Regions from separate parts of the Priestia sp. YIM B13489 genome, predicted to be linked through region 1. Evidence: a T-box and tRNA genes for the amino acid it is inferred to sense, from the RefSeq annotation. Region 1 holds a T-box; the other holds one or more tRNA genes.

What was found. The T-box of region 1 lies ahead of ileS (isoleucine--tRNA ligase). A T-box ahead of a tRNA ligase gene usually reads a tRNA of that ligase, here a tRNA-Ile.
Region 2: it has a tRNA-Ile gene. The T-box ahead of ileS (isoleucine--tRNA ligase) is inferred to sense a tRNA for this amino acid. The anticodon was not compared.

What each region holds. Positions count from the first base shown of each region.
Region 1 is NZ_JBHZOQ010000053.1:3,336,106-3,350,872, reverse strand. Features, by position in the region: gene ACFX4W_RS23035 (LytR/AlgR family response regulator transcription factor) at 100-843, opposite strand; gene ACFX4W_RS23030 (alkaline phosphatase) at 1,595-3,250, opposite strand; gene ACFX4W_RS23025 (spore germination protein) at 3,453-4,973, shown strand; gene ACFX4W_RS23020 (Ger(x)C family spore germination protein) at 4,988-6,073, shown strand; gene ACFX4W_RS23015 (GerAB/ArcD/ProY family transporter) at 6,086-7,210, shown strand; gene msrA (peptide-methionine (S)-S-oxide reductase MsrA) at 7,236-8,198, opposite strand; gene ACFX4W_RS23005 (MarR family winged helix-turn-helix transcriptional regulator) at 8,352-8,780, opposite strand; gene ACFX4W_RS23000 (MerR family transcriptional regulator) at 8,983-9,483, opposite strand; gene ileS (isoleucine--tRNA ligase) at 10,434-13,532, opposite strand; T-box leader at 13,585-13,826, opposite strand; gene ACFX4W_RS22990 (hypothetical protein) at 13,794-14,108, shown strand; gene ACFX4W_RS22985 (DUF6037 family protein) at 14,190-14,767, opposite strand, start outside.
Region 2 is NZ_JBHZOQ010000053.1:1,754,419-1,769,185, reverse strand. Features, by position in the region: gene ACFX4W_RS14880 (hypothetical protein) at 8-286, opposite strand; gene ACFX4W_RS14875 (hypothetical protein) at 749-1,159, opposite strand; gene ACFX4W_RS14870 (hypothetical protein) at 1,640-1,846, opposite strand; gene ACFX4W_RS14865 (hypothetical protein) at 1,895-2,242, opposite strand; tRNA gene ACFX4W_RS14860 (tRNA-Glu) at 2,454-2,525, opposite strand; tRNA gene ACFX4W_RS14855 (tRNA-Ile) at 2,565-2,641, opposite strand; rRNA gene ACFX4W_RS14850 (16S ribosomal RNA) at 2,711-4,260, opposite strand; gene lysS (lysine--tRNA ligase) at 4,542-6,026, opposite strand; gene folK (2-amino-4-hydroxy-6-hydroxymethyldihydropteridine diphosphokinase) at 6,299-6,844, opposite strand; gene folB (dihydroneopterin aldolase) at 6,845-7,204, opposite strand; gene pabC (aminodeoxychorismate lyase) at 7,226-8,089, opposite strand; gene pabA (aminodeoxychorismate/anthranilate synthase component II) at 8,094-8,675, opposite strand; gene pabB (aminodeoxychorismate synthase component I) at 8,678-10,093, opposite strand; gene cysK (cysteine synthase A) at 10,191-11,129, opposite strand; gene hslO (Hsp33 family molecular chaperone HslO) at 11,331-12,209, opposite strand; gene ACFX4W_RS14805 (type III pantothenate kinase) at 12,222-12,989, opposite strand; gene ftsH (ATP-dependent zinc metalloprotease FtsH) at 13,207-14,767, opposite strand, start outside.

The DNA of each region.
Region 1 (14,767 bases):
TACGATCATTTGCTCCGAAAGCAGACACATGAAATAGACGAAACTTGCATAAGCTTCGTCCTTTCATCAACATAGCTATTTTAGAAGCAGCAGCATCTCTTAATTGGTCATTAACTGATGCAGCTGTTTTTGAACGTCTTGGATTTTTAATTTTGAGATATGAGCATATTCATCAATTTCTAAGAAATAAACAAGATATGTTTCGTTTTTTGGTGTGATGTGCGAAACTTTCTGTAAATTCACGATATAAGACCGGTGTGTTTGACTAAATACAGAAGGGTTCAAATACATATAGATATCACTAATATTTTCATATGTCTCATAGATACGTGATTGAGTATAGATCAAACATTTTTTTCCGGATTTTTCAATAAAAATAATTTGATCAATTGGAATGTAATAAGTAGATCCATTAAATTTTACAGGCAGTCTTTTTAATTGCTGACCTGGCTTTTTTGACTGATTTTTATCAATTCCAATGGAGTTTTTTGCCCGCTCTAACGCCATATAAAGCCTGGTTTTTTCAATCGGTTTTACAATATAATCCAGTGCTGACAGCTCAAATGCCTTCACAGCAAATTCATCGTAACCGGTGATAAAAATGAAGTTTAAATTCGGCTTAATGCGCAGGCACTTTTTTATGGCATCTACACCGTTAATCGTAGGCATATTAATGTCTACGAGCAAAAGGTCTGGACTCTTAGCCATCACTTCCTGTACAAGCTGCTCTCCGTCTTTGCAGATGCTAATCACTTCAAATTCCGGAAGCTGTTCTATAAAATAATCTAAAATTTCAACCGAATCTTCGTTATCATCGGCAATAATTAAGTTAATTTTGTTCATCCTGACTCCCCCTAGGATACAATGTTAAAGTATAGTACGAACTATTGCCCATTCTGTTTTATGCATGTCTACACATCGTTATAGTGTTTTTATGTTGAGATGAATGATCTACACGGACGCTAATCGTTAATGAACACACAACGATTGTTCATGGGGAATATTGCAATAATTGTAGGTTTTCTAGAAGAAGACATAAAAACCGTTTATCTATTATCATTTATTTTCCTAACAATGATTTAATACCCTTTTTATAATCTGTAAATCAGCATGTCAAAATCTTTATTTAACATTTTCGATAAAGGCGACACGCTCTTTTCAATCATTTTGTTTTCTCTTACTATTAAAACATGTTCTACGCTCTTTCACCCGTACTTTTGTTAATTTTTTTACTTTTCATTAAAGGTAATTACTTACATATTGTCCTTAACAACCCTGATTTTATGATTTAATCCAAAAGAATTTATGTATTTTTTATTCATTTTATTATAAAAATTCTAGCATACAAAGGTATGAACTTACATATGTATTCCGAACTAGTTCCTTTTAAAACTATGATTATTATACCATTTCATAGTATAAATCACATATAGTTAAACGTGAAGACTTTCCATTTCTTTAAGTGTTCAAGGCTATTTATTTGTAAAATAAATAGCTTCATTCCTCTATAAAGGCTACATAACTTAATTAACCATCTATTATTTGTAAAAAAACAGGCCTAAAGTTATAACCCGGCCTGTTTTGCATTCATTTCTTATTTTTCATTTTTTACAATTTGCTGTGCTTGTTTTGATACAAAGAAGCGATTCTTTTTATCCTGTATCACTACGCTGTCCATTTGAATTTCTCTTCCATTTACAATAGCAATATTTTTATTTACTGGAAAACGCACCGTTCGCTTATTGTTTGTAACAACCAGTACAGGGTTGTTTTTGTCTTTTGAGTCAACCGCTACCTTTGAGCCTTTAAAAGCTTTATTTGCTTCAATAAATAATTCATTTGTTAACTGGTTTAAGTTAATATTCATTGATTTAGCCATATGTTTGGCAATATCCGTATTATCAAAGTGCCCCGTTGGTCGATTTACGCCGTATGAATACAGAAATACATCCTCACCCGTATGACCGCCTGTTGTGAATCCAAGGTTTGCTCGGTTGGCTAATAACTTCGATAGTGTAGCACTGATTTCTTTTTTATCTCTTGCTTTAGTCAGCTGCGCTTTTTCCTCTGAAGTTAGATTTGATAAACCATACAAAGCAGCTACTTCTTCTTTATTTGATAAATCTTCTTTTAATTTAGACGTAGCACCTTCTAACGTCATTTTTGCTTTTTTTAATGGATCAATATAAGCAGAAACAGGTGTGGTATCGTATCCTTTTGTTGTATTTGCATTACCGATTGAAAGACCGCTGTTTCCGTGATCGGCAATCGCAATAACCATCGTATTTCCATCTTTTTTAGCGAACTCTACTGCTTTGCCCACTGCTTCATCAAACGCTAGTACATCGCTAATCATTCCTACTGGATCATTCGCATGAGCTGCCCAATCCGTTTTGCTTCCTTCAACAAATAAGAAAAAACCGTCTTTATCTTTGGATAGTGTTGTTATTGCTTTATTTGTCATCTGGGACAACTTTGGCTGTTCTGCTTTTGTCTGCGGTCGGTCCATATCATATGCTAAGTCTCGGTCGGCGAAGCTCCCCCAGATTTTTTTGGCGTGTGACTGCTCTAATTCCTTTTTATTTTCTACAAAGTCATATCCTCTTTTATTCAATACATTGACTAAGTTTTCACCGTCTTTCCGGCTTTTTTCTTCTTTTCCTGGAAGAAGAGATTGCTTACCTCCTCCAAGCACTACATCGATGTTTTGATACACTTGCTGCTCTGCTAGCGTTTGAAAATCATCACGGCTATAGTTGTGGGCTGAAAAACCAGCTGGTGTGGCGTGCTGGATTTCAGAGGTAGCCACAATTCCTGTCGCGCGCCCTGAAAGCTTTGCTCCTTCTAGAACGTTTGCTACGGGACGAAATTGATCTTCTTTTTCTACGGATTTAACCCCGGGTGTATTCACTACTGAAGGAAGCACACCTACATAACCTGAATTTGATTTATTTCCTGTTGCTAAAGCAGTAGCTGCCGGAGCGGAATCTGTAATAGCAGATTCTGCCGAATACGCACGTACTCCGCCGGCCATCAGCTGATCCATATGTAACGGTTTTCCCTTGTACCATCTTGCGAGTGTAGTAGCATTTGAACTCGTCCCGTCCATTACCATCATAATGACATTTTGAGGTTTCTTAGCTGACTTGTGCTCCACTTTTGCTTCCGTTTGAATAAGTGAGTTTCCTACACCAAACGATGCCAATGCTACTGCTCCTGCCAGTGTAATACCTGCTAATTTTTTCTTCATATAAATGTACCCGCTCCTTTATTTAATTGTCTTCGACATGTCTAAAGTTACCATTCAAACGTAAACCCACTGTTTATCCACTGTAAAAGAGTGTAAAGTTTGTCTTTATATCCTTCCTTTCTTCGTGAGAAAAAATAGTCGAATAAAAAGGAAGTACATGAACAAACTACCAGTAATAGAAAGTCATGCGAGGGGCACGGTTATGTTTAAACATTTATTTAAAAAAAAGAATGCAGAGGATCAGCCCAAAAAAACATTGGATGAACTGATTAAACAATTAAAAAAATCAAGTGATTTCACAACATTAGCCATTGGTTCGCAGCATAGAAAATACATTATTACTTATTTTAAGCAGCTCGTAAACATGCAAAGTGTTGAAGATAAAATACTTGAGCCTTTTCAAAAATTAGACTTCACGTTAAGCAGTGTATATGAAGTCGAAAATGTTCTGCCGATTGAAGATATTTCCGTTACAAAAGATACAAAAGAAATTTTAGAAAAGCTGCTGCGCGGCTATGTGATGTTTCAATTTCATAAAGACGATAAGCTAGTAGCTCTTATTAAAGTTCAAAGCTTTGATACAGGGTTTCGAAAAGAAAATGAAACGGAAAATGAGTTCAGCGTCGTTGGTCCTAAAATTGGTTTTGTAGAGGATTTAGATGTCAACCTCTACTTAATGAGAAAAACGGTCATTTCCGAAAATCTTATTTTTAAAGAACTCACCGTAGGAAATAAATCCAAAACGCGCGTCGTTCTTGTTTATTTAGAAGGCGTAACGAACCCTCAGCACGTAGACACTATGACGCAGCGCCTGGAAGATATAGATTTCGACGTCATTTTTGATAGTACGATGCTTGATCAGATGATCTCAGATAATTCGTCTACGGCGTTTCCACTCTTTTTAACAACAGAGCGAATCGACCGAGTCCTGTTTAGTCTGTTAAACGGGCAAGCTGCCTTCTTTTCGAGCGGTTCACCCTACGCAGTTACAGGTCCGTCAACGCTGCTTGACTTTTTTATTTCACCTGAAGACTACTATTTACCGTGGGTTCTAGGATCATTTTTCCGAGTTATTCGTATTTTTGGCGTCTTTTTCTCTATTTTTGCTACGCCTCTTTATGTAGCGATTGTTACGTATCATTATGAAATGCTTCCAAAAGATCTGCTGGGGCCTATTATCTTTTCAAGGACAAACGTTCCTTTTCCACCGGTCATCGAAGTACTTTTTTTAGAAATTACCATTGAACTGCTTCGTGAGGCCGGAGCCAGACTTCCAACAAAAGTAGGTCAAACACTGGGAATCGTAGGCGGGATTGTTATTGGGCAAGCAACAGTAGAAGCTGCGTTAACAAGCAATATTTTGCTTATTATTGTTTCACTGACAGCTTTAGCTTCTTTTACGACGCCTATTTTTAAAATGTCTAACACGATCCGGCTGCTACGTTTTCCGTTTATTTTGTTTGCCACTGCGTTTGGTTTAGTCGGCATCACCTTTGGTTTTTGTTTCTTGCTGGTTCATTTGCTTCGTTTAAAATCTTTGGGCATGCCTTATCTTGTTCCGCTTTTTCCGTTTCGGCCCACAGAGTATAGGGATACCTTTCTGCGATTGCCCTATAGTCATACAGCCAAGCGGCCAAGCTACTTGCGTCCTTTAGAGCGATTCCGCTATAACCCCAATAAAGCGAATAAAGGTAAAAGAAAAAGTAATTTAGATAATGAGTAAAGCGGGGAAACGTCATGAAGAGAATACTTATTTTATGCACTTGCCTTACTTTTTTAACGAGCTGTGCAGACCGTGAAACGATTGACGAAATTCAAGTAGTCAACTCCATAGGATATGATTATATTCCTCAAAGCAATAAAGTCAGAGGAACCATTTTATATCCTATCTATAAATATGGACCAACGGAAGAACCAAGTATTATTGCGGCTACTGCTAATTCATCATTTGATATTCCACTTCGTTTAAACAATAAATCATCTCTTCCCGTTGCTTTCGGGCAGCTGAGGAGCATCGTTATTGGAAAAAAATTTGCAACACATGGAGTAGATGAATTAGTAAATACAATTGCTAGAAATCCAGACCTTGGACGTAATATTAAATTAAGCATTGTAGATGGCAACGCACACGAATTATTGAGCTCCGTTACAAAAAAGAAAATTAAAGACTATCAGTTTATTTCGAATTTAATCGAACAAAATATCCGCACAGAAAATTTGCCTAACACCAATTTACAAATTTTTTTATTCAGTTTTTTTAGCGACGACCGTGACCCGTATCTTCCTGTTTTAGCCCAAGAAAAAGATGCTATTAAATTAAAAGGACTGGCGCTTTTCAAGCAGCAAAAAGTCGTTACAACCATCGGAATGAAAGAAACGTTTTTATTTAAGCTGCTAACAAGCGGAACAAAGCACGGCCGCTACTCAGTAAAAATTAAAAAAAGTGACCGTAAAGGCGAAATTATACTGCAAAACTTGCGCACTAAAACAAAGTATGAAATTAAAGGAAATCATCAGCATCCAAGTATTATTGCGCACTTAACTGTCGACGGCCTTGTAAAAGAGTTTCCCGGATGGATAGATTTAACAGACCCCGATCATATTAAAATGGTTGAAAGAACGCTTCAAAAAGACATTGAAAAAGATGGAAATACTTTTATTAAAAAGCTTCAGCAACACAAAATCGACCCCATTTGTTTTACAGATTATGTGCGAAGTAAAACACGAGGGTTTAACAGTGAAGAATTCAAAGCGCAATATCCGGATATGAATATTGAAGTAAAAGCTCATGTTCATCTTATTCAAACCGGTATTAGCAACTAGGAGGAAGAAAAGATGCACAATACAATTAAAGAAGAAAATCAAGTTTCCCCTTCTTTTCTTTTTTTCTTAGTTCACTCTACTCAGATTGGCGTTGGAATACTAGGATTTCAGCGTTATATTATTAAAGGTGCTGGATATGAAGCGTGGATATCTATCTTCCTTGCTGCGATCAGCGTCTGTGTTTTATTAGCGATGATTTTTAATATCTTAACCCGTGAAAACAGCGATATTATTGATATTCACCGGCTATATTTTGGAAAATACCTTGGAGGGGCTTTAACCCTTGCCGCTTCGATTTATTATTTTATCTTTGCATTAACGATTTACCGAACGTACGTAGAGATTTTACAAATATGGATGTTTCCACAGCTGGAAACATGGATCGTATCACTTGTATACCTGCCTATTATTTACTACACAGTTTCCGGTGGGTTTCGTGTGATTACTGGAATTGCCTTTTTTGGGGTAATGCTTCCTTTGCCGCTCGTGTTTGCCTTGGTTTATACATTAAAATATGGGCACCTTAACAACTTATTTCCTTTGTTTGACCATACGATATGGGAATTTTTAATTTCAACTAAACTGATGACCTTTGAGAATTTAGGATTTGAATCCGTGCTTTTTTTCTATCCATTTATAAAAAATGGCGCTACTAGCCAAAAGTGGGGGCAATATGGCGTTTTGTTCAGCACTTTTTTATATTTTTGCACAGCATTAGTGTCATTTGCTTACTTTAGCCAAGGACAGTTAGGCCATACCATCTGGCCAACTTTAACGATGGCTAAAATTATTGAAATCCCATTTTTACAGCGTTTTGAATATATTTTAATTTCTCTGTGGCTTTTAGTTGTTCTTCCTACTATTGCTGTCAGCGTATGGTGTACAATTCGTGGATTTAGTAAAACATTTAATAAGCCGCCTACGATTTTTCTTATATTAGTTCTTATTGCCCTTCTTGGTTTTTCTATTTTCTTTGATGATCGGGAAACCATTGATCAGCTTAATACACGATTATCCATGACGGGCTTTTACTTTATTTATGGCTACATTCCTTTTCTTTTTCTCTATAGCCTCATTCGAGCCAAAATAAAACAAAAGAAAGCACAAAAAGAAGAGCGTGAGCCAACTTTAAGTTGAATCACGCTCTTTTTCTCATATTATTTTATTTGTTAAATAAAACAGCGTATTCTCCGTATCCTTCTTTTTCTAAATCTTCCTTCGGAACAAAACGAAGAGCTGCTGAGTTGATACAGTAGCGCAAGCCGCCTGCATCTTGCGGACCATCATCAAATAAATGACCTAAATGAGAATTAGCCGTTTTGCTTCGTACTTCTGTACGAACCATATTATGACTAACGTCCATGTTTTCTTTTACTTCATCTTTATTAATCGCTTTTGTGAAAGACGGCCATCCGCATCCGGCATCATACTTATCAGTTGAACTAAACAACGGCTCTCCTGATACGATATCTACATAAATACCATCTTCTGTATGATCCCAAAATTCATTGCGAAATGGAGGTTCCGTTGCATCGTTTTGAGTAACTTCATACTGAATAGGCGTTAATGTCGTTTTCAGCTGGTCGTCGCGTCCAAAGTCTTTCCAGTTTTCTTTAATAAAACGATCACGTCCAGACCCGCGTCGATACATAGCATAGCGGAATTTATTTTTCTTATAGTAACCTTGATGGTATTCTTCCGCTTCATAAAACGGTTTTGCCGGTAGAATTTGTGTAGCAATCGGCTCAGAAAAACGACCGCTTGCTTCTAATTGCTGCTTCGATTCTTCAGCTAGTGCCTTTTGATGTTCATTGTGATAAAAAATAGCTGTTCGATACGAGTCGCCTCGATCCGCAAATTGTCCCCCTGCATCCGTTGGATCAATTTGAGGCCAGTATAGTTCTAAAAGCTTTTCATATGGAAAAATCTCTGGATCAAATGTAATTTGGACCGCTTCATAGTGGCCCGTGGTTTCTGAGCATACTTCTTTGTACGTCGGGTTCTCTTTGTGACCGCCTGTATAGCCAGATACAACTTTTATAATGCCTGGCTGTTCATCAAAGGGCTTCACCATACACCAAAAACAGCCGCCCGCAAAAGTTGCTACTTCATATTGTTCTGTCAAAAAGATGACCTCCTTCATGTGTTCTTTCTATTATTATACGCTGATTTTATGTTCTCACCAACTAACTTGCCTTTCATACTCTTTGCGTTTTAAGACAAAAAAATAATCAGTGAAAGCCATGTTCACTGATTATTCTTCCGCACTTAAAGCGCTTTATTTTTGATCGCCTTTAATTTTGTGAAACAGTTTATTCACCGTTTCAATTTCTTTATCTGTAAAGTGCTCAAAACGCTCAAGGAAATAGGCTCGTTTCTTCTCTTGAATAGCATTAAAAATATCCTGTCCTTCCTTGGTCAGTTCAATATCAATAATACGCCGATCGTTTTCAGACCGTTTGCGTGCAATGTAGCCTTTTGATAAAAGCAAGTCGGTTACCGCCGTAATGTGGCTTGCTGACACTTGAAGATACTTTGATAAATCAGTTGATCGCTGCCTGCCGGAATCAACCAGCATACGAAGCACCATAAATTCATTTGTTGATAGCTCTGAATTGTATACTTCATTAATTTCTTGGCGAAGCTGTCTGAACACAAAGCGAAACAGCGTCTCCATTTCTTGAACGAGCTCTTCTCTTTTTTTCACTTGTCACTCTCCTTAACGCTATCACATGATAACGAATATGTATTTACGAAAGTATTTCACTTTCTTAACTTAATTAGTTTTATCAAATTACTAAGCGTTTCGTCAACTATTATTGAGATTTTTTTCCACAAGTCTGTACGAATTGATGTATTTTTCATAAAATTCCATAAAAAAAGCGATTTACCGTTATGGTAAATCGCTGCTAATAGCTAAAAATACCGGTTAAAAAGCTTCTCCATCTCGGAACAGGCTTTTTACCTTTTAAGCTGTCTTCACTTTTTAACTGACTTTCAAGTTCCACTACTCGATTTTCTAATTTCGTAATAACTTTATTTAATCGATCGATTTCTGAACGATGCTCTAAAATTTGAAAAGTCACTACTTCTCCCGCTTTTTCTTCTGTACGCTTTTCATTTTCAATTAGCCTTAAAAAAAGCTGATCAAGCTGCTTTTGCATGTCTTGTGCACGTTCATCAGATATAACGACTTCCTCTTTTTCCACTACTTTTTCTACCACTTTGACGACGGCTTGACGATTGCGGTTTTTTTGAAAGTTTCTAAGTGCTTCAACATTTTCTTCTGTAAACTCACAGTGTCCCGATTCATTTCTCTCTAGCTCGATATCCGCCATTTTGACCCACTTTAATACCGTACTTGGATGTATTCCCAGCGCTTTTGCCACATCTACCGTTTTCATCGTCATGTTCCATCCCTCCATTTTTTTCATTTACTAGCCATTTCGAGAGAAATTTTTAAATCCCTTCATGCGTGACAAAACTAGTATGAATTCGTCAAAGAAAGTGGACGTTCAACAAATGAAGAAAATGATGTCATTATTACTTAGAAAAACTCGTACAATCCTTCTGCAAAATAACAAAATTCGTGCTGTGAAATCTGCTTGCCATATCCCTTAAAAAAGACGCGCGCTCTTTATCTGTAAAAATTCCGTCTTCAAAGCGCACAGCAAGCGCCATATCATAACGAGCGTCTCCGCAGGTTCCTCCGCTCCAGTCAATAACAGCTGTTTGAACGAATTTGTAAGCACTAGGGCTTTGAAAGTCCGCCAGTGCCCGTATATTTTTTAATACATAATATTACCTATATAACCATTTTCTGTACTCCCCCCCCCTTTTGCTCTCTTTAAAACCTATCTCCCTTTAGCCGTATGAAGGATCCCAACATCCGATGTACACGATGTACACCCTTGCTTTGGAAACGTCACTTTTTCGATTTACTTTACATACTTTTTTATCGAATGGGGAATTTCTTCTACTATAATAGGATGCAACTGTCTCACTCTCCTTTCTTCCTACATTCTCTTTTAATTGCTCTTTCCCTACACAAAAAGTTGAGACATAACGAAATCAATTCAATCTAGAGATAAACAAATGGGGTAAATGAGCTATTATGAAGCGCTTGTTACCCCGCTGTTGATTTCCGTGCAAGACTTCGCTTTCCGCGGGCGGCCGGTGAGCCTCCTCGTCGCTTTCGCTCCTGCGGGGTCTCACCTGTTCCGCTTTCCCCGCAGGAGTCTTCGTCTTGCCCTCCAATCCACAGCTAGAAGGTGCTACGTTCACTATAAAAACAGAAAAAACGAACGGTTAATAGATAAACCGTTCGTACATTAATTCAACTTATCCTTGCCTCTCTTTATCAGCTCTGATTTAAAACACGAAGCGTAACTTGCTTTGTTCCGACCTTTACCGTCTCTCCGTTTTCGATAGTTTCTGTCACATGAAGACTGTGCAGCAGAAGATTTTCTTGAAGCAGCGTTTCAAACTTCGCCACGGCTTTCTGCACTTCTTTGTCTCCGCTAAGCTCTAAATCAATACGTAAATTCACGGGTAAATCCAGCTTTTTGCGATAATCTTGAACCGCTCGAATTACTTCACGAGCGACTCCTTCCTGCACGAGTTCTTCGGTTAACGCCGTATCCAACACCGCAGTATACGTGCCGTTTGATGCAACCGCAAAACCTTCTTTTGGCACTTTTTCAACAAGTACGTCAGCCGTTTCAAGCGTTGAGCTTTCTCCTGAAGCAAGCGTAACACTTAACTTGCCTTGTTCAACAAACTCTTTTCCTTGCTCTTCTGAAAGGTTTTTCAGCGCTTGGTTGACCTCATTCACTTGTTTTCCGAACTTTGGTCCAGCCTGTTTAAAATCGAGTTTTAATACGTATGAAACAAGTTTGTCGTCGTCTTGCTCCACGTTAAAGTTCTTTACATTAAGCTCATCTTTGATGACATCACGATATGCTTTCCACTCTACATCTTCTTCCGTTACCACAAGCGAAAGACTTTGCAAAGGCTGCTTTACTTTTAACGAATGCGTATTTCGGATGCTTCGACCTAGTTCCACTACTTGAAGCACCGCTGTCATTTCTTTTTCCAGATTTTCGTTCACTTTCGTTTGATCACAAACAGGATAGTCTGCTAAATGAACGCTTTTCCCTGTTAGATTTTCATGAATATCATCCGCAACAAACGGCGTAAACGGTGCTAACAGCTGACTTAACGTCACTAACACTTTATGAAGCGTATCGTAAGCCGCTGCTTTTTCTCCGTCCATTCCTTCTGACCAAAAACGATCGCGGGAACGTCGCACATACCAGTTGCTTAGCTCTTCAATAAATGCCGCGATTTCACGAGCCGCGATTGTAAATCCGTAATCTTCAAGATGTACTGTTGCGCGCTTGACCGTGCTGTGCAAACGCGAAAGAATCCACTCATCCAATTTTGTTTTTTTCAATTCATACGTTTGCTTCGGGTCATAGCCGTCAAGCTTAGCGTACAACACGTAAAAGCCGTACACGTTCACGAGTGTATCAATCACTTTTGACTTCGCTTCTTGCACGACGCGCTCTGAAAATTTCTTCGGATTCCAAGGCGCACTGTCTGCTAAAAGCGCCCATCTAAGCGCATCGGCACCAAATGCATGAATAAGATCAACAGGGTCCAGCGCATTTCCTTTACTTTTAGACATCTTTTGACCGTTTTCATCTAAGACGTGACCAAGAGACAAAACGCGCTTATACGGTGCTTTGCCTGTAAACAGCGTTGAAACTGCCATCAAGCTGTAAAACCAGCCGCGCGTTTGATCAATTCCTTCTGCGATAACGTCTGCTGGAAACTGTTTTTGGAACAGTTCATTATTTTCAAACGGATAGTGATACTGTGCAAACGGCATCGACCCGCTGTCAAACCAAACGTCAATCACTTCCGGCGTTCGCTTCATTTCTCCGCTGCAGACCGGACACGTCAGCTGCACGTCATCTACATACGGCTTATGAAGTTCAATGCTGTCAACCACGGAATGAGACGCATGTTCCTGAAGCTCTTTGATGCTTTTTGGCGCTACTTGATGCTGGCATGCTCCGCATTCCCACACGTTCAGGGGCGTTCCCCAGTAGCGCTTTCTGCTGATGTTCCAGTCCACCATATTTTCTAAAAAATTGCCAAAGCGACCGTGCTTGATATAATCCGGGTACCACGTCACGCTTTCATTGTTTTTCAAAAACTGTTCCTTCAACGCCGTCGTTTGGATAAACCAGCTTTCATTTGCGTAATAAAGAAGCGGCGAGTCGCATCGCCAGCAAAACGGATAGCTGTGCTCGTGCTTTTCTTTATGATACAGCACATCTTGATTGGCTAAATAACGAACGATATCAACGTCGCAGTCTTTCACGAAACGTCCTTGAAAAAGCGGCACTTCAGACGTGTACTGTCCTTTTTCATCCACTACGTTCACAAATGAAAAGCCGTTTTCTTTTACAACTCTGTAATCATCTTCGCCGTATGCAGGTGCTAAATGAACAACTCCTGTTCCGCTTTGATCCGTTACGTAATCAGCCGTTACGACTTCATGCCCTTTTTCCACTTTCACAAAATGAAACGGCGGGTCATACGACATCCCTTTTAACTCATTTCCTTTATGGTGAGATAAAACCGTATACCCTCCTTTTAACACTTTGTCTGCGAGCGCTTCTGCCACTATATACACGCTGTCGCCTTGCTCAGCGCGGACATAACTCATCTCTTCATGCACCGCGAGCGCCACGTTTGACGGAAGCGTCCAAGGCGTTGTCGTCCAGCCTAAAAAATACTCATTATCGCGGTTTTTCACTTTAAATTTCACCGTTACCGTTAAATCTTTTACATCTTTATACCCTTGCGCCACTTCATGCGAACTTAATGATGTTTGACAGCTCGGGCAGTAAGGTGATACGCGGTGGCCTTTATAAAGAAGTCCTTTATCATGAATCGTGCCAAGCACGTTCCATACACTTTCAATGTATGAATTCTCCAAGGTGATGTAAGGGTCTTCCATATCAACCCAATAGCCAAGCTGCTCCGTGAACGTGCGCCACTGCTTTTCATACACAAACACACTTTCCTTACACTTATTGATAAAAGCTTCTACGCCGTATTTTTCAATGTCATGCTTCCCAGATATTCCGAGCTGCTTTTCAACACCGAGCTCAACCGGAAGTCCGTGCGTATCCCAGCCTGCTTTTCGAATTACTTGATACCCCGTCATCGTTTTATAACGGGCCACAACGTCTTTAATCGTCCGGCCTAGCGCGTGCCCCACGTGAGGCAAACCGTTTGCTGTGGGAGGTCCTTCATAAAATACAAACGACGGCTGCCCTTCTCGGTTTTGAACCGACTGCTGAAACACATTTCCTTTTTGCCACTGCTGCTGGATACGCTGTTCGCGCTCTTGCGAAGACTCCCTTACATTCACTTCTTTCATGTGATACCACTCCTTTTAAAGTTAAAAGCACACAAAGAAACCCGTCCCTATGACTAGGGACGGGTTTTAACCGCGGTACCACCCTGGCTTCTATTGATCCGTTCATCAATAGCACTCAGCAACGTACAATCATACGCGTTCTTTTTAACGGTAGACTACCGTTCAAACTTACTTATCGTTCAGTTTGACTTCTCAGAGAGGATATTCCCCTGCAGCTTGAACACCGGCTTTCAGCTATCACCAGCTCTCTGTGGAACAAACTTGCAGCGTACTGATTCTCTTCAACGAATTTGTGTGCTTTTATTAGTAGCTATTGTATGCGGTTTGGAAGGGAATGTCAATGTTTTGAAATCCTTATTGAGATCAAAAGGTTTAGATCTAGGTTATTTTGTTTCTACACTTAACATTTGTTCGAGTTTATTACGCGCCGTTATCCCGTTCTTATCTTTCCATTCAGAAGTTCCGCTGCTTCTTCGCTGTGTAATAAATATGGCTGCGGCTGAGACGGCACAGAAAACATGGTCTTGTACAAGTACATATCACACATCTTTGCTTTCTAATACATTACTTTCATAAACATCGCGACGTTTACAATATAAATTATAAGACACCTTTTATAACTAAGGGAAAGCTAATATAAAAAGTAAAAATTTTTATTTATGAATTATTTTTCTTTTCTTTCCAGCGCAAAAGAATATCCTCATCTGTTTTTTGTCTTGAAGGATCCTCAGAAAAACAAAAACTTATTGTAGTATCATCCTTTAGTTTCTCAAATAATTCTGGTCTGAATATTGCTGCTTTTTGATTATTCTCAGGACTCCGTTGTCCTGATGTACCATCTTTTTTGGTTCCATTTCTCTTTACACCAATACAATAAATGCCCTTAGAAGAATCCGTGTCCGTTTTATTCAAGTACTCTGTTATAGAACTCTTTAAATCTATCTCTTTATCAACTATTAATTGGTTTGGAATAAAAGTGGAGAACTGCTGTGTAAATTGTTGAATAACATCTCCCAAGTTTTCTTTATATTCAATCCCAAAAAATTTTCTAAATGATTTCATATCAGAGATATGTATCTTATACAAATCTGCATAGGTACAAAAATTTTCGTTCCTCCCCCTCTTTTTAATAAACTCAAGCTTTACAATTGCATACTTACTGTCTTTCTTTTCGCGTTCTGAATAAACTTTCACTAGAACAATATATTCTTGCTTTTTGTACTGAAATAGAAAAA
Region 2 (14,767 bases), 1.6 Mb from region 1:
AACGTTTTTATTCCATCGTATCAGAAATTCTTTTGTAGCTTCCGCATTTTTTTAGATATTGAATAATATCTTGATCTTTTACACGCTGAATAGCTGATCCGAACAGTTCTGCTGCTACCTGCATGCGTTCATGTTTATGTTCAATGGTCATAATATATCGAAGCGCATCCACAACCGGTGCATTGTGACGTGTACGACGAGTTATGTACTCGTGAATGGCTTCATTTAACCCTTCCGATTCCGCTTGTTGAAACTCAGGTTTTCTTACTACTTGACTATATACCACTTTTTGACACTCCTTCTCCTCATTTTTAATCATTTTTATCTTTCTTTTATTTCCATTTCCCTAACAAAAAGGAAACAAAACATGCAATGTTAACTTTTTTTAGAGTTTTCTAGCAGATGCATTTAAAAGAACATAGGTTTGATCCTTATAAGGAAACTATGATATATTTTTTGTCTACACAGACTATACACAGTAAGGAATGAGGTATTTAGATATGAATAAAGCTGAATTTATTGATGCTACAAAGGCTCCAGCCTTTAAGCCAGGAAAAGAATTTAAAGAAGCTGTTAAATAAAGAATCTAATGCTGGGTATAAAGTAAAACAAGCAGGCTCTTAATAAGTAAGAATCTGCTTGTTCTGTTCTATATAAAGACTATTTCAGTAAGTTATTTTATTTTTTCTAAAAAGATACATATCTAACAGCATATTAACAAGCAATCGATTAAGCTACTACATTTATTTTAATATACAGTTGAGCTAGATAGAATATCTTTATGAAAACGTACTGTTTCAGAACTATAAGTAGTCATATTTAGTACACTTTTTATAGAATATGAGATGAGGATACCCCCATCTTCCATTGTACTCACCCAATAAGGATGAAAGGGTATTAAAAAATAAAATCGCTTATCAAGTTTTTCTAAAACAAATGGTTCGGTAACATTTTTAGTTTCTAAATTACCAACAGAGACATCAATTTTATCACCTATTCTCATTCCACCATAACCCTCTATACAAATTTCAATAAATCCAGTTTCTTGAAGTAATTCTAATTCAGCTTCTCCGACGTAATCATATCTTTCTAGTATGTTCGTTCCATTTTTAATTGATTGACGTACGAAATCCCCGTCATAATAAAAAACAAATGGCAATTCTAAATCTTTTAAGTCAATAAGATTTTGTATGGTGATAGTACCAACTCCTTTATACCAACTCGTTGATTATTATAACATTATTGGCTATTCCAACGTTTTATCTCATATTCTTGATATGTGCTTCCCTTTTAAATGTAGTCTACATGGGGATCAAAGCAAACTTATTTAGAATTAGCATTGTGAATCCCATTCAAAGCATAGCCAAACTACATACTCGAATGCAGCTACTCTGTCTTGGACTGTATTTTATCTTCCACTTTTTCTTTTAAATCAGAGGTAGGCATGAAGAAAGAGACATTTTACAATAAGGTAAAAGTATACGAGGCAAGGAAGTAAAGTTTTCTTCATTTCCTAATTTTATTGGACGTCCTGACAAAATAAGTGACTCAACAGTTTGTTCATAATCAAGCTTATAGCTTCAATAAAATCACAGTTTTTTTAAAATACGTTGATTAAAAAAACACCCTGAGAGGATGTTTAATAGTTAGCTTGTAAAGCTTCACTCTTTTTCTTTAGTTTTTGACTTTCTTCTTCTAACTCAATAATTTTATTTTGGAGCTCTGTATTATCAAAGTCTTGCTCTAACTCTTCAGATAGCTTTATTCGCTGTTTATGAATTTCAATTCGTTGTTTAGCAATCGCTTCTACTTCTTTGTTTAATTGTAATTGTTCATATGGATTCATATAAATTCCTCCCTTACTTTCACTTTCAACACAAGAAGACAGATTCCTTTAAAATAAAGTCCAGTGAGTGTTCCCTATAAACATGCTAATGGCCCCAAACGCACTAGCAATAAAACTAAAATTCCATACAGTCCGCATCCAAACTGCTAAAGAACCATATGTCTTTTTAAAGGCTACTTCACGCATAAAGATGAGATAAAGAACTGTAAACCCATATACACCAAATGCTACCCATTGAAAAGTTTCTTGAATTTGTGGAACTATTAGAACAACTGCTACTAAAGCTACGGTGAAAATGAGGTTCACAATCATAAAGAAGCTGACGAAACGCATCCACTTAAATCCCTTTTCGTCTAGTTCCGCAGCACCTTGGTTTTTTCGCTTTAATTCCTCCATTATTCATTACCCCTAGTATTCAGTTTCATCCATTATAGCACGTTATCCTAGTGTTATTCTTAAAGTACTAGTATCGTTATGTTCAAATTTAAGAGATTAGACTCAAAAATTTTAAAGTTTTCACATTAGAATTTTATACAGCCTCAATCAAAATCTGTAGTTATCTAACATAAATAAAAGAGCAGTTTGCAAATGCAAACTGCTCTTTCGATGACCCGTACGGGATTCGAACCCGTGTTACCGCCGTGAAAGGGCGGTGTCTTAACCACTTGACCAACGGGCCATGATTGTTTTTTAAGTTTAACTTAACTGTTTGTTATACTGGTGGGCCTAAGTGGACTCGAACCACCGACCTCACGCTTATCAGGCGTGCGCTCTAACCAGCTGAGCTATAGGCCCATATATATGATAGAGAGAATTCTCTCAAAACTGAACGAAATGAAACGTACGTCTTATAAAAATCCTTAGAAAGGAGGTGATCCAGCCGCACCTTCCGATACGGCTACCTTGTTACGACTTCACCCCAATCATCTGTCCCACCTTAGGCGGCTAGCTCCTTACGGTTACTCCACCGACTTCGGGTGTTACAAACTCTCGTGGTGTGACGGGCGGTGTGTACAAGGCCCGGGAACGTATTCACCGCGGCATGCTGATCCGCGATTACTAGCGATTCCAGCTTCATGTAGGCGAGTTGCAGCCTACAATCCGAACTGAGAATGGTTTTATGGGATTGGCTTGACCTCGCGGTCTTGCAGCCCTTTGTACCATCCATTGTAGCACGTGTGTAGCCCAGGTCATAAGGGGCATGATGATTTGACGTCATCCCCACCTTCCTCCGGTTTGTCACCGGCAGTCACCTTAGAGTGCCCAACTAAATGCTGGCAACTAAGATCAAGGGTTGCGCTCGTTGCGGGACTTCCCAACATCTCACGACACGAGCTGACGACAACCATGCACCACCTGTCACTCTGTCCCCCGAAGGGGAACGCTCTATCTCTAGAGTTGTCAGAGGATGTCAAGACCTGGTAAGGTTCTTCGCGTTGCTTCGAATTAAACCACATGCTCCACCGCTTGTGCGGGCCCCCGTCAATTCCTTTGAGTTTCAGTCTTGCGACCGTACTCCCCAGGCGGAGTGCTTAATGCGTTAGCTGCAGCACTAAAGGGCGGAAACCCTCTAACACTTAGCACTCATCGTTTACGGCGTGGACTACCAGGGTATCTAATCCTGTTTGCTCCCCACGCTTTCGCGCCTCAGCGTCAGTTACAGACCAAAAAGCCGCCTTCGCCACTGGTGTTCCTCCACATCTCTACGCATTTCACCGCTACACGTGGAATTCCGCTTTTCTCTTCTGCACTCAAGTTCCCCAGTTTCCAATGACCCTCCACGGTTGAGCCGTGGGCTTTCACATCAGACTTAAGAAACCGCCTGCGCGCGCTTTACGCCCAATAATTCCGGATAACGCTTGCCACCTACGTATTACCGCGGCTGCTGGCACGTAGTTAGCCGTGGCTTTCTGGTTAGGTACCGTCAAGGTACAAGCAGTTACTCTTGTACTTGTTCTTCCCTAACAACAGAGTTTTACGACCCGAAAGCCTTCATCACTCACGCGGCGTTGCTCCGTCAGACTTTCGTCCATTGCGGAAGATTCCCTACTGCTGCCTCCCGTAGGAGTCTGGGCCGTGTCTCAGTCCCAGTGTGGCCGATCACCCTCTCAGGTCGGCTATGCATCGTGGCCTTGGTGAGCCGTTACCTCACCAACTAGCTAATGCACCGCGGGCCCATCTGTAAGTGATAGCCGAAACCATCTTTCAATCATCTCCCATGAAGGAGAAGATCCTATCCGGTATTAGCTTCGGTTTCCCGAAGTTATCCCAGTCTTACAGGCAGGTTGCCCACGTGTTACTCACCCGTCCGCCGCTAACGTCATAGAAGCAAGCTTCTAATCAGTTCGCTCGACTTGCATGTATTAGGCACGCCGCCAGCGTTCATCCTGAGCCAGGATCAAACTCTCCGAAGAAATGTTTGCTTGCTCAATTTAAAAATAAAATTTAACGTTGACGTTTGTCGCTTTGTTCAGTTTTCAAAGTTCAACCGTCGCTCTTAAGCGACTTTACTATCTTATCAAGTTATCAACGTAATGTCAACAACTTTTTTATTTCTTTTTGTTGTTCTCGCTTGTCTGCGTTAGCAACAGATATAAATATACCAAATCAATTTCATAAAAACAAGAGGTAAATTAAAAGTTTAAATTTTCTAATATTATTAACTAAAAAAAGATGGCCGTAGCCATCTCTTTTTTTAGCGTTGACGCATATGTGGGAATAATAGTACATCACGGATTGACGGTGCATTTGTTAGTAACATAACAAGGCGGTCAATACCGATTCCTAGACCACCTGTAGGTGGCATACCATATTCTAATGCCTCAATGAAGTCATCATCCATCTCATGTGCTTCATCGTTTCCTTGTTCTTTCTCTTTCAACTGAGCTTCAAAGCGCTCACGTTGGTCAATTGGATCATTTAGCTCTGTAAATGCGTTCGCGTGTTCACGCGCAACGATAAACAGCTCAAAACGGTCAGTAAAACGCGGATCTTCCGCATTTTTCTTAGCCAATGGAGAGATTTCTACAGGATGTCCGTAAATGAACGTTGGTTGAATTAACTGCTCTTCTACTTTTTGTTCAAAGAATTCATTTACAATATGTCCATATTGCATATGTTCAGTGATTTCTACCCCGTGTTCTTTCGCTAAAGCACGAGCTTCTTCAACAGATGTTTCTCCCCAGAAGTCTACGCCCGTATATTGTTTAATAGCATCGACCATATGAAGTCTTGTCCACTCTGGAGTTAAATCTACCTCTTGATCGCCATACTGAATCTTTGTTGTGCCAAGTACTTCTTGCGCAATGTGTGCAATTAAGTTCTCTGTTAAAGCCATGATATCTTTGTAGTCCGCATACGCTTCGTACAATTCGATCATTGTAAATTCAGGATTGTGACGTGTAGATACACCTTCATTACGGAATACACGGCCAATTTCGTATACTTTTTCTAATCCACCTACGATTAAACGTTTTAAATGAAGTTCAATCGCAATACGCATATAAAGTTCCATATCAAGCGCATTGTGGTGTGTCACAAACGGACGAGCTGCTGCTCCACCTGCGATTGAATGCATCATCGGTGTTTCAACTTCTAAATATCCATGATTATCTAAGTAACGGCGCATCGATTGAATAATGCGGCTTCTTGAGATAAATGTTTGTTTACTTTCTGGGTTTGTAATTAAATCTAAGTAACGTTGACGGTAGCGCTGTTCAATATCTTTTAAACCATGATATTTATCTGGAAGTGGACGAAGCGCTTTTGTTAGTAACGTAAAATCTTTTACTTTAATAGAAAGTTCGCCAACTTTTGTTTTGAATAAAACACCTTCAACCCCTACCAAGTCACCGATATCTACGCTGCTGAAGATTTCGTACTGTTCTTCGCCAATTGCATCTTTACGTACATAAAGCTGAATTTGTCCTGTTAAATCTTGAACGTGAGCGAAACCTGCTTTTCCTTTTCCACGCTTTGTCATAATACGACCAGCTAGTGACACAGGCACTTCATTTTCTTCTAACTGTTCTTTTGTTAACTCGTCATACTCACTAATTAATTGCTGTGATGTATGTGTACGTTCAAAACGTTGACCAAACGGATCAATACCTTGATCTCGTAGGTTGCTCATTTTTTCGCGACGAACGAGAAATTGATCATTTAATTCTTCATGACTCATCGTTTACTCATCTCCATCGTATAATTAAGTTTTCCGAAACAGAAAAAAGGCCAGCATGTTTACTGGCAACTACTACGTTTCTTTAAAATTATTATAGGTTCAGTCGTTTCTCTATGTCAAATCGCTTTATTCTTGCTTCGCTTCTCTTTTTCTTCGATTTCTCTAACAAGCTACCGAATAAACCCAAAACCTGCGAACCCAAATCTCAAAGTTTTCACTATGAACTCTACTTTACGCCAATATAAAAATGAATCAACTAATAAGATTCATTTTCACTTATGTAAATCATTACGATTATTTTCGAACATATCTAGTATACCCGTTGTTTGCTCTCGAAATAATTTTACATCTTTTAAATCTGATAAACGTGTTGTGATGGTTTCAACTTTTTCTTCTGCTACAGGGAGAATAAGAGATGGAGCTAGTTCGTTTAGAGGAACCATCACAAACGCTCGTTCAAACATTCGGGGATGAGGGACGCTCAGTCTATCCGTGTGAATGATTTCATTACTATAAAGTAAGATATCTAAATCAAGGGTTCTAGGTCCCCATACAATCTCTCTTTTTCGGCCTGCCGTTTGTTCAATGGCTTGCAAACAATCTAAAAGGTGCTCTGACGAATACGTTGTTTGTATTTTTACTACCATGTTTAAAAAGCTTGCTTGATTCGTATACCCGACAGGGGCCGTTTCATAAACAGATGAAACAGCCACTACCTTAATCTCAGAGTGTTTCATCAAGCCAGTAACTCCTGACTTCAAATGTTCCATTCGATTTCCAATATTTGATCCTAATGCAATATATGCTTCTGTTGTCATTCAACGGCTCCTTTTAATTTCAATAGCTACCGATTGATAATAACCGGGAATTGGCGGATCGGGTTTATATACCTTTACTGTACAAGCCTGCACGAGTTCGTAATTAGCAAGCAATTCAGATGCAATCGTTTCAGCCACCGTTTCAACTAACTTGAACGTGCGCTTCTCTACAACTTCCTGGCATGTTTGGTATAAATCTGCATAGCTCACCGAGTATTCTAAATTGTCCGTAGTACCAGCTTGCTTTAAATCCAGTTCCACAGCTAAATCCACGTGAAAACGCTGCCCTAATTTATTTTCTTCTGGAAATACGCCATGATAGCCATAGAAACGCATATCATTTACATGAATTTTATCCATCTTTAGTCTCTCCTTTCGCTTTTATACATGTAGCTCGTGTCGACTCATTAGCGACATTGTGTAAGAGCGATACTCTTTTTGCAACTGAGCTGTCAGCGTATGGTCTCCTACTGAAAACTGCTTATCCTTTATACTTCGAAGAGGTACGATTTCTTGAATGGAATTTGTAACGAAAGCTTCATCACCCTCCAAGAGCTGTTCCACCGTAAATAAGCCTTCTACAACCTCTATGTTTTTCTTTTGTAAAAGCGTAAAGATAAACTGTCTCGTAATTCCATTTAAGATACCTGTTTCAAGAGACGGCGTATATACACAATCATCTTTTACAAAAAATAAATTGGACACAATACCTTCGGCTAAGAACCCTTCTTTTGTTAAAAAGATACCCTCTTTATTTAAGTCCGAACCAACTTCTCGCTTAGCTAGTACATTATTTAAATAATGATGAGATTTTAATCTCATGGTTCCTTCAGGCGTATTTCGTTTCGTCTCAAGAATAAGCCCCTCTTTTACAAGGGGGCTCGATGGATGAGGCATTGATTTCATATATACGATTGTAGATGGCTTGTCGTATTCTTCCACTTGCAAGCCAATTCCGCCATTTCCTGCTGAGACATTTAATCGAACATACGCATTTCTCTCATTGTTTTTCATTAACAAACTATTAATGATTTCCAACACGTCCTGTGTAGAGTAGTCCCATACAATATTTAATTCACGTAAGCTGCTATGCAGGCGATCCAGATGGTCTTCCACTAAAAATGGATGACCTTCATACACTCGTAACGTTTCAAACAGCCCTAGGCCATACATATATCCGTGATCAAACGGAGAAATAGTGGCTTCAGACGCAGACTTTACTTCGCCATTTACGTATATATACATATCATTACACTCGCTTTTTTTCGTAAGTTTCAATAAAATTCTTCAGCATTTCTTTACCGTAAGAAGTCATGATAGATTCAGGATGGAACTGTACTCCTTCAATAGGTAATGATTTATGGCGAATCGCCATAATTTCATCTTCTGCTGTCCACGCTGAAATCTCAAAGCAATCCGGCAGTGAACTTTTTTCTACAATCAAAGAATGATACCGCGTTGCCGTGAACGGATTATCAAGACCTTTAAAGATAGTACGGCCATCATGATGCATTTCAGATGTTTTCCCGTGCATTAATTTATCCGCACGAATCACATTCCCTCCAAAAGCTTGCCCAATCGACTGATGCCCTAAGCATACGCCGAATATTGGAATCTTACCTGCAAAATACTCGATGGCTTCTAGACTGATTCCCGCTTCGTTAGGACTGCATGGTCCCGGGGAGATCATCAAGAAATCTGGATTTAGCACTTCAATTTCAGAAAGTGTAATTTCATCATTTCTTTTTACAAGAAGCTCATGCCCTAGCTCACCTAAATACTGTACTAAATTAAACGTAAAAGAATCATAATTATCAATCATTAATATCATCTTTACTCACCCTCACTCAGCTCATTTTCGCTCTGCTCTTTTGCTTTCCATAGTGCAATTGCTTTTTTCAGTGATTCTTTGTATTCGTGTTTCGGATTTGAATCAATCACAACACCCGCACCAGCCTGCACATAAGCTTGGCCGTCTTGAATAATCATAGTGCGAATCGCAATATTTAATTCCATATCTCCATTAAACCCAATCCAACCAATCGATCCTGTATAAATTCCTCTTCGAACTGGTTCAAGTTCTTCAATGATTTCCATTGTACGAACTTTAGGTGCTCCAGTAATCGTTCCTCCAGGAAAAACCGCATCTACGATATCTACAAAATCTTTGTTGCGCGCGAGCTTGCCTTTTACATTAGACACAATATGCATGACATGTGAATATTTTTCAATAACCATAAACTCGTCAACATGCACAGTACCATATTCGCTTACTCTACCAAGATCATTACGCTCTAAGTCAACAAGCATCACATGCTCTGCACGCTCTTTTTCGTTATGAATAAGCTCATCTGCTAACTGTTGATCTTCTTGATCATCCTTACCGCGGGAGCGTGTTCCCGCAATCGGTCTCGTACTGATTTCATCACCGGCTTTTTTCACTAATAATTCTGGTGAACAGCTCACAATGTGAAATTCTTCTGTCTGCATATAAGACATGTAAGGAGACGGGTTGATTTTTCGTACCTGTTCGTAGATATGCATAGGATGAGTTTGAAGCTGTTGAGACTGTCGAACAGATAAGTTCACTTGAAACACATCGCCTTGCCCGATGTACTCATGTACGCGTGTTGTAGCATCTGAAAAAGCAGCTTCAGACATCGAAACCTCACTCTTTTCGGCAACACGATGAATCTGCTCATATGAGAGTCCTTCATCACTTGCCCCCATCCAGTCCTTTTTGTATTGATCAATACGCTTATGTGCCTGCTCTTTACAATCTGCTTCGTCATTAACGATAATCCAGAGCTTTTCCTTTTCTTGATCGTATACAAATACGTCATCGAAAATAAGGAAATAAACGTCCGGCGTTTTCAATGAATCTTCAGCAAGGTCAGGTATGGTTTCTACATAGCGGATATAATCATAGCTAATAAAGCCAATTGCTCCACCTTGAAAAGGAGGAAGATCTGGATTCACCTCTGCTTCAAACTTCTTCATCCAGTCTCGCATAAGATGAAGCGGATTACCTTTTTGAACAGTAGTTTGGTCATCCGTTTTGATATGAAGCTCGTTTTGTTCGCCTCGCAAAATGGCTACAGGTTTTAATCCCATTATTTGAAACTTTCCGCCTCGACCGCTTTCAAGCAGGATATGATTCGGTTCCTCTTTTGACAACTCTTGATATTTTTTGAACCATTGGCTTTTAGAGATAGAAATAGATTCGCCCCAAGTCATTCTTTGCTGCATTTGTTCACTCTCCTAAAAATAAATCACCTGCTTTCATTTTACATGATTCTTAGATGAAAAAAAACAGCTTCATATAGAAGCTGTTTTTTTATCGTTTTTATGCTTGTGTTTGTTCCTCGAATTGGAACAATGGAGTACTTAGGTAACGCTCACCGTTACTTGGAATAATCGCTAACACTTTTTTACCTTTTCCAAGCTGTTTTGCAGCTTTTAACGCAGCATAAATCGCAGCCCCAGAAGAGATACCTACTAGTACACCTTCTGTTTTTGCTACTTTACGGGCATATTCAAAAGCTTGATCGTTTTGAACAGCGACAACTTCGTCATATACTTCCGTGTTAAGCGTATCCGGAACAAAGTTTGCACCAATTCCTTGAATTTTATGAGGTCCTGGTTGACCACCGCTTAAAATCGGAGAATCAGCTGGCTCTACCGCATAAATTTTGATATTTGGGTACTTTTCTTTTAACACTTCACCAGCACCTGTAATAGTACCGCCAGTACCGATACCTGCCACAAATCCATCTAGCTGATCGCCGAACTGCTCGATGATTTCTTTAGCCGTTGTTTGACGGTGCACTTCTGGGTTCGCCTCGTTTTGGAACTGCTGAGGAATAAAGTAGCCGTGCTCTTTTGCAAGCTCAGTTGCTTTATTAACCGCCCCTTTCATTCCTTCTGGACCTGGTGTTAATACTAACTCTGCACCGTATGCACGAAGCAGATTACGACGCTCAATACTCATCGTTTCAGGCATTGTTAAAATAGCACGGTATCCTTTTGCTGCAGCTACCATTGCTAAGCCAATTCCTGTGTTACCACTTGTTGGTTCAATGATTGTGTCGCCAGGTTTTAACACACCTTTTGCTTCCGCATCTTCAATCATCGCTAATGCGATACGATCTTTTACGCTGCTTCCCGGGTTCATAAATTCTAATTTTAAATATACATCCGCCATATCTTCTTCAACTAGACGGTTTAGTTTTACGATTGGTGTTTGACCAATTAACTCTGTAATTGAATTTGCAATACGTGCCATATGACCACTCCTAATACCAACTAATTTTATTGATTTTGTATACAATTTATCAGATGTTTTCTAAATTGTCAATCATTTTGTCTTTCCATTTACCTAATTTTGTTATATTTTTAGATCAATATATACAGAAATAGAACTTAATATCTATAAAAAAAGGCGCTCATTTATAAAATGACGCCTTTTAAGAATCTTTTATTTCATTTAAATTGCTTGTTCTTTCATTTCTTCAAGCTGCTTTTTATCAAAACGATAGGTCTCATTACAGAAATGACACTGGGCTTCAGCTTGGCCGTCTTCCTCAATCATCGATTGAATCTCTTCTTGTCCTAAGCTGATAATAGCATTGGCAATTCTTTCTTCTGAGCACTGACATTTGAACTCTACAGGCATTGTCTCCAGAAACTTCACATTTTCTTTTCCAAGAACTTCTTCTAAGATTTCCTCAGGAGAAAGACCTTTTTGAATCAGTTTTGAAATTGGTTCAATCGTCTGTAATCGTTGTTCAATAGCTGTAATCGTTTTATCATCTGTTCCCGGCAGAAGCTGAATGATAAATCCGCCCGCAGCTAAGATCGTGTTATCAGGGTTAACAAGTACACCTACACCTACTGAAGATGGGACTTGTTCAGATGTCACAAAATAATACGTGAAATCCTCTCCTAATTCTCCCGATACAATAGGTACTTGTCCGTTAAATTGATCACGCATTCCGATATCTTTTACGACACTTAGCGTGCCCTCTGTACCTACAGCACGTGCTACATCTAATTTCCCATGCTGATTTAAATCGAAGTGCGTTTGTGGATTCGTTACATATCCACGCACTTCCCCTTTAGCATTGCTGTCTACTAAAATAACGCCAATTGGGCCGCGGCCTTCAATTTTAATTGTTAGCTTTTGCTCACCCTTTAGCATAGCCCCCATCATGACTCCCGCAGTCATTGAACGTCCCAATGCTGCAGAGGCTGTAGGCCATGTATAGTGACGGCGCTGCGCTTCTCCAACTGTATCCGTTGTTTTTACTGCATAAGCGCGAACTTGACTATTGTAAGCTAATGCTTTTACTAAATAGTCACCCATAATATACACCTCTTACTCCATATTTTTTGTATAAATTATTTGCAATCCTTTTAAAGTCAAAAATGGATCCACAATATCAATAATATCCGACTCTTTAGCAATCAATGTTGCGAGTCCTCCAGTAGCAATAACTTTAGGATTTACTGTTGCTTGCTCTTTCATTCTTGCTACAATTCCTTCTACTTGTCCAACGTATCCATATAAAATACCTGCTTGCATCGCAGATACTGTATTTTTTCCCACAATGCTATTTGGTCGCGCAATTTCAATTCGCGGAAGCTTAGATGCTCTTGAATAAAGAGCTTCTGTCGAAATATTAATACCAGGGGCAATCGCACCACCCATATATTGCTTATTTTCATCAATATAGCAATATGTGGTTGCGGTACCAAAATCAACGATAATTAAAGGGCTTCCGTATAGCTGAATTCCAGCAACAGCATTTACAATACGGTCTGCTCCCACTTCACGCGGATTTTCATATTTAATATTTAAACCCGTCTTAATTCCAGGACCAACAACAAGCGGCTTTAAATGAAAATACTTTTGACACATTCTCTCCAATGCAAACATAATAGGAGGAACAACAGAGGAAATAATAATACCATGAATATCTTTAAAAGATAAACTAACGTGCTCAAGCAAGGCTTTGATTGTCATGCCATACTCGTCTTCTGTTTTATTACGGCTTGTTTCTACACGCCAGTGATACTTCAATTCATCTCCATCGTATACACCTAATACCGTATTCGTATTTCCAACATCTAATACAAAAATCATTTCAATCACCACTTTATATAAATTCAGTATTCACACTGAAACCATCATACCATAACTGGTAAATAGACGTGTATATTCTAGATAAAATAGGAATATAATGACACGATTCTCTAGTGGATATCCTACTTATCCACCATATATACGAAAATCTTTTACCAAACCTAACTTTTGCTCATTAAAAAATCAGTGGAGAATATCTCCACTGATCTTTATTGTCTTATGCTTTTGGCTCTTCATCGTCTGTCTTTGTTTGGATGTTTACTTTAACATCTTCATCTGTTACGTGACTAGAACGGTCTGGAAGAGTTCCATGATCTACTAAGTGGTTGATTTGCTCAGCGTCTAACGTTTCTACTTCTAACAATGTTTGAGCTACAAGCTCTAACTTGTCACGGTTTTCCGTTAAGATCTGCTTCGCACGCTCATAGCTTTCTTTAATGAAACGTTGGATTTCATTATCAATTTCATGAGCAATCGCATCACTGTAGTTTTGTTCACTGTGTAAATCACGACCTAAGAATACTTGGCCTTGTTGTGATTGACCGAATTGCATTGGTCCTAACTTTTCACTCATACCGTATTCTGTTACCATTTTACGAGCGATGCTTGTTGCACGCTGGAAGTCATTATGAGCACCTGTACTCACTTCGCCGAAAATAATTTCCTCAGCTACGCGACCACCAAGCAATCCAACAATTTTATCCAGCAGCTCTGGCTTCGTCATAAAGTAGCGATCTTCTTTTGGTAACATAACAGCATATCCACCAGCTTGCCCACGTGGAACAATGGTTACTTTATGTACCATATCAGCTTCGTCTAATACGACACCGATAATTGTATGTCCTGCTTCATGATAAGCAACAATATTGCGTTCTTTTTTAGAAATAACTCGACTTTTCTTAGCTGGACCTGCAATTACGCGGTCTGTTGCTTCGTCAATGTCAACCATTTCAATTTTCTTTTTGTCCTGTCTAGCAGCTACTAAGGCAGCTTCGTTTAACAAGTTTTCGAGATCTGCACCTGAGAAACCTGGCGTACGCATAGCAATTGCTTTTAAGTTTACTGATTCATCTAAAGGCTTATTGCGAGCATGTACTTTAAGCACTGCTTCACGGCCATTTACATCTGGACGATCTACCGTAATTTGACGGTCGAAACGGCCTGGACGTAATAACGCTGGATCTAAGATATCCGGGCGGTTTGTTGCTGCAATGATAATGATACCTTCGTTAGCACCAAAACCATCCATCTCAACAAGCAACTGGTTCAATGTTTGTTCACGCTCATCGTGTCCGCCACCAAGACCTGCGCCACGTTGACGACCTACAGCATCGATTTCATCAATAAAGATAATACATGGAGCATTCTTCTTCGCATTTTCGAATAAATCACGAACACGAGAAGCACCGACCCCAACAAACATTTCAACAAAGTCTGAACCACTGATAGAGAAGAAAGGAACGCCTGCTTCGCCAGCAACGGCTCTTGCTAATAATGTTTTACCAGTACCAGGAGGTCCCACAAGTAAGACACCCTTCGGAATTCTTGCACCTAGCTCTGCGAACTTACGAGGATCTTTTAAGAACTCAACAACTTCCACAAGTTCTTGCTTTTCTTCGTCTGCACCAGCTACGTCTTTAAATTTAACCTTTTTCTTTTCTTCACTGTAAAGCTTAGCCTTACTTTTACCGAAGTTCATAACGCGGCTTCCGCCACCTTGAGCTTGGTTCAGTAAGAAGAAGAATAGGATGAAAATAATAACAAACGGAATGATTGAC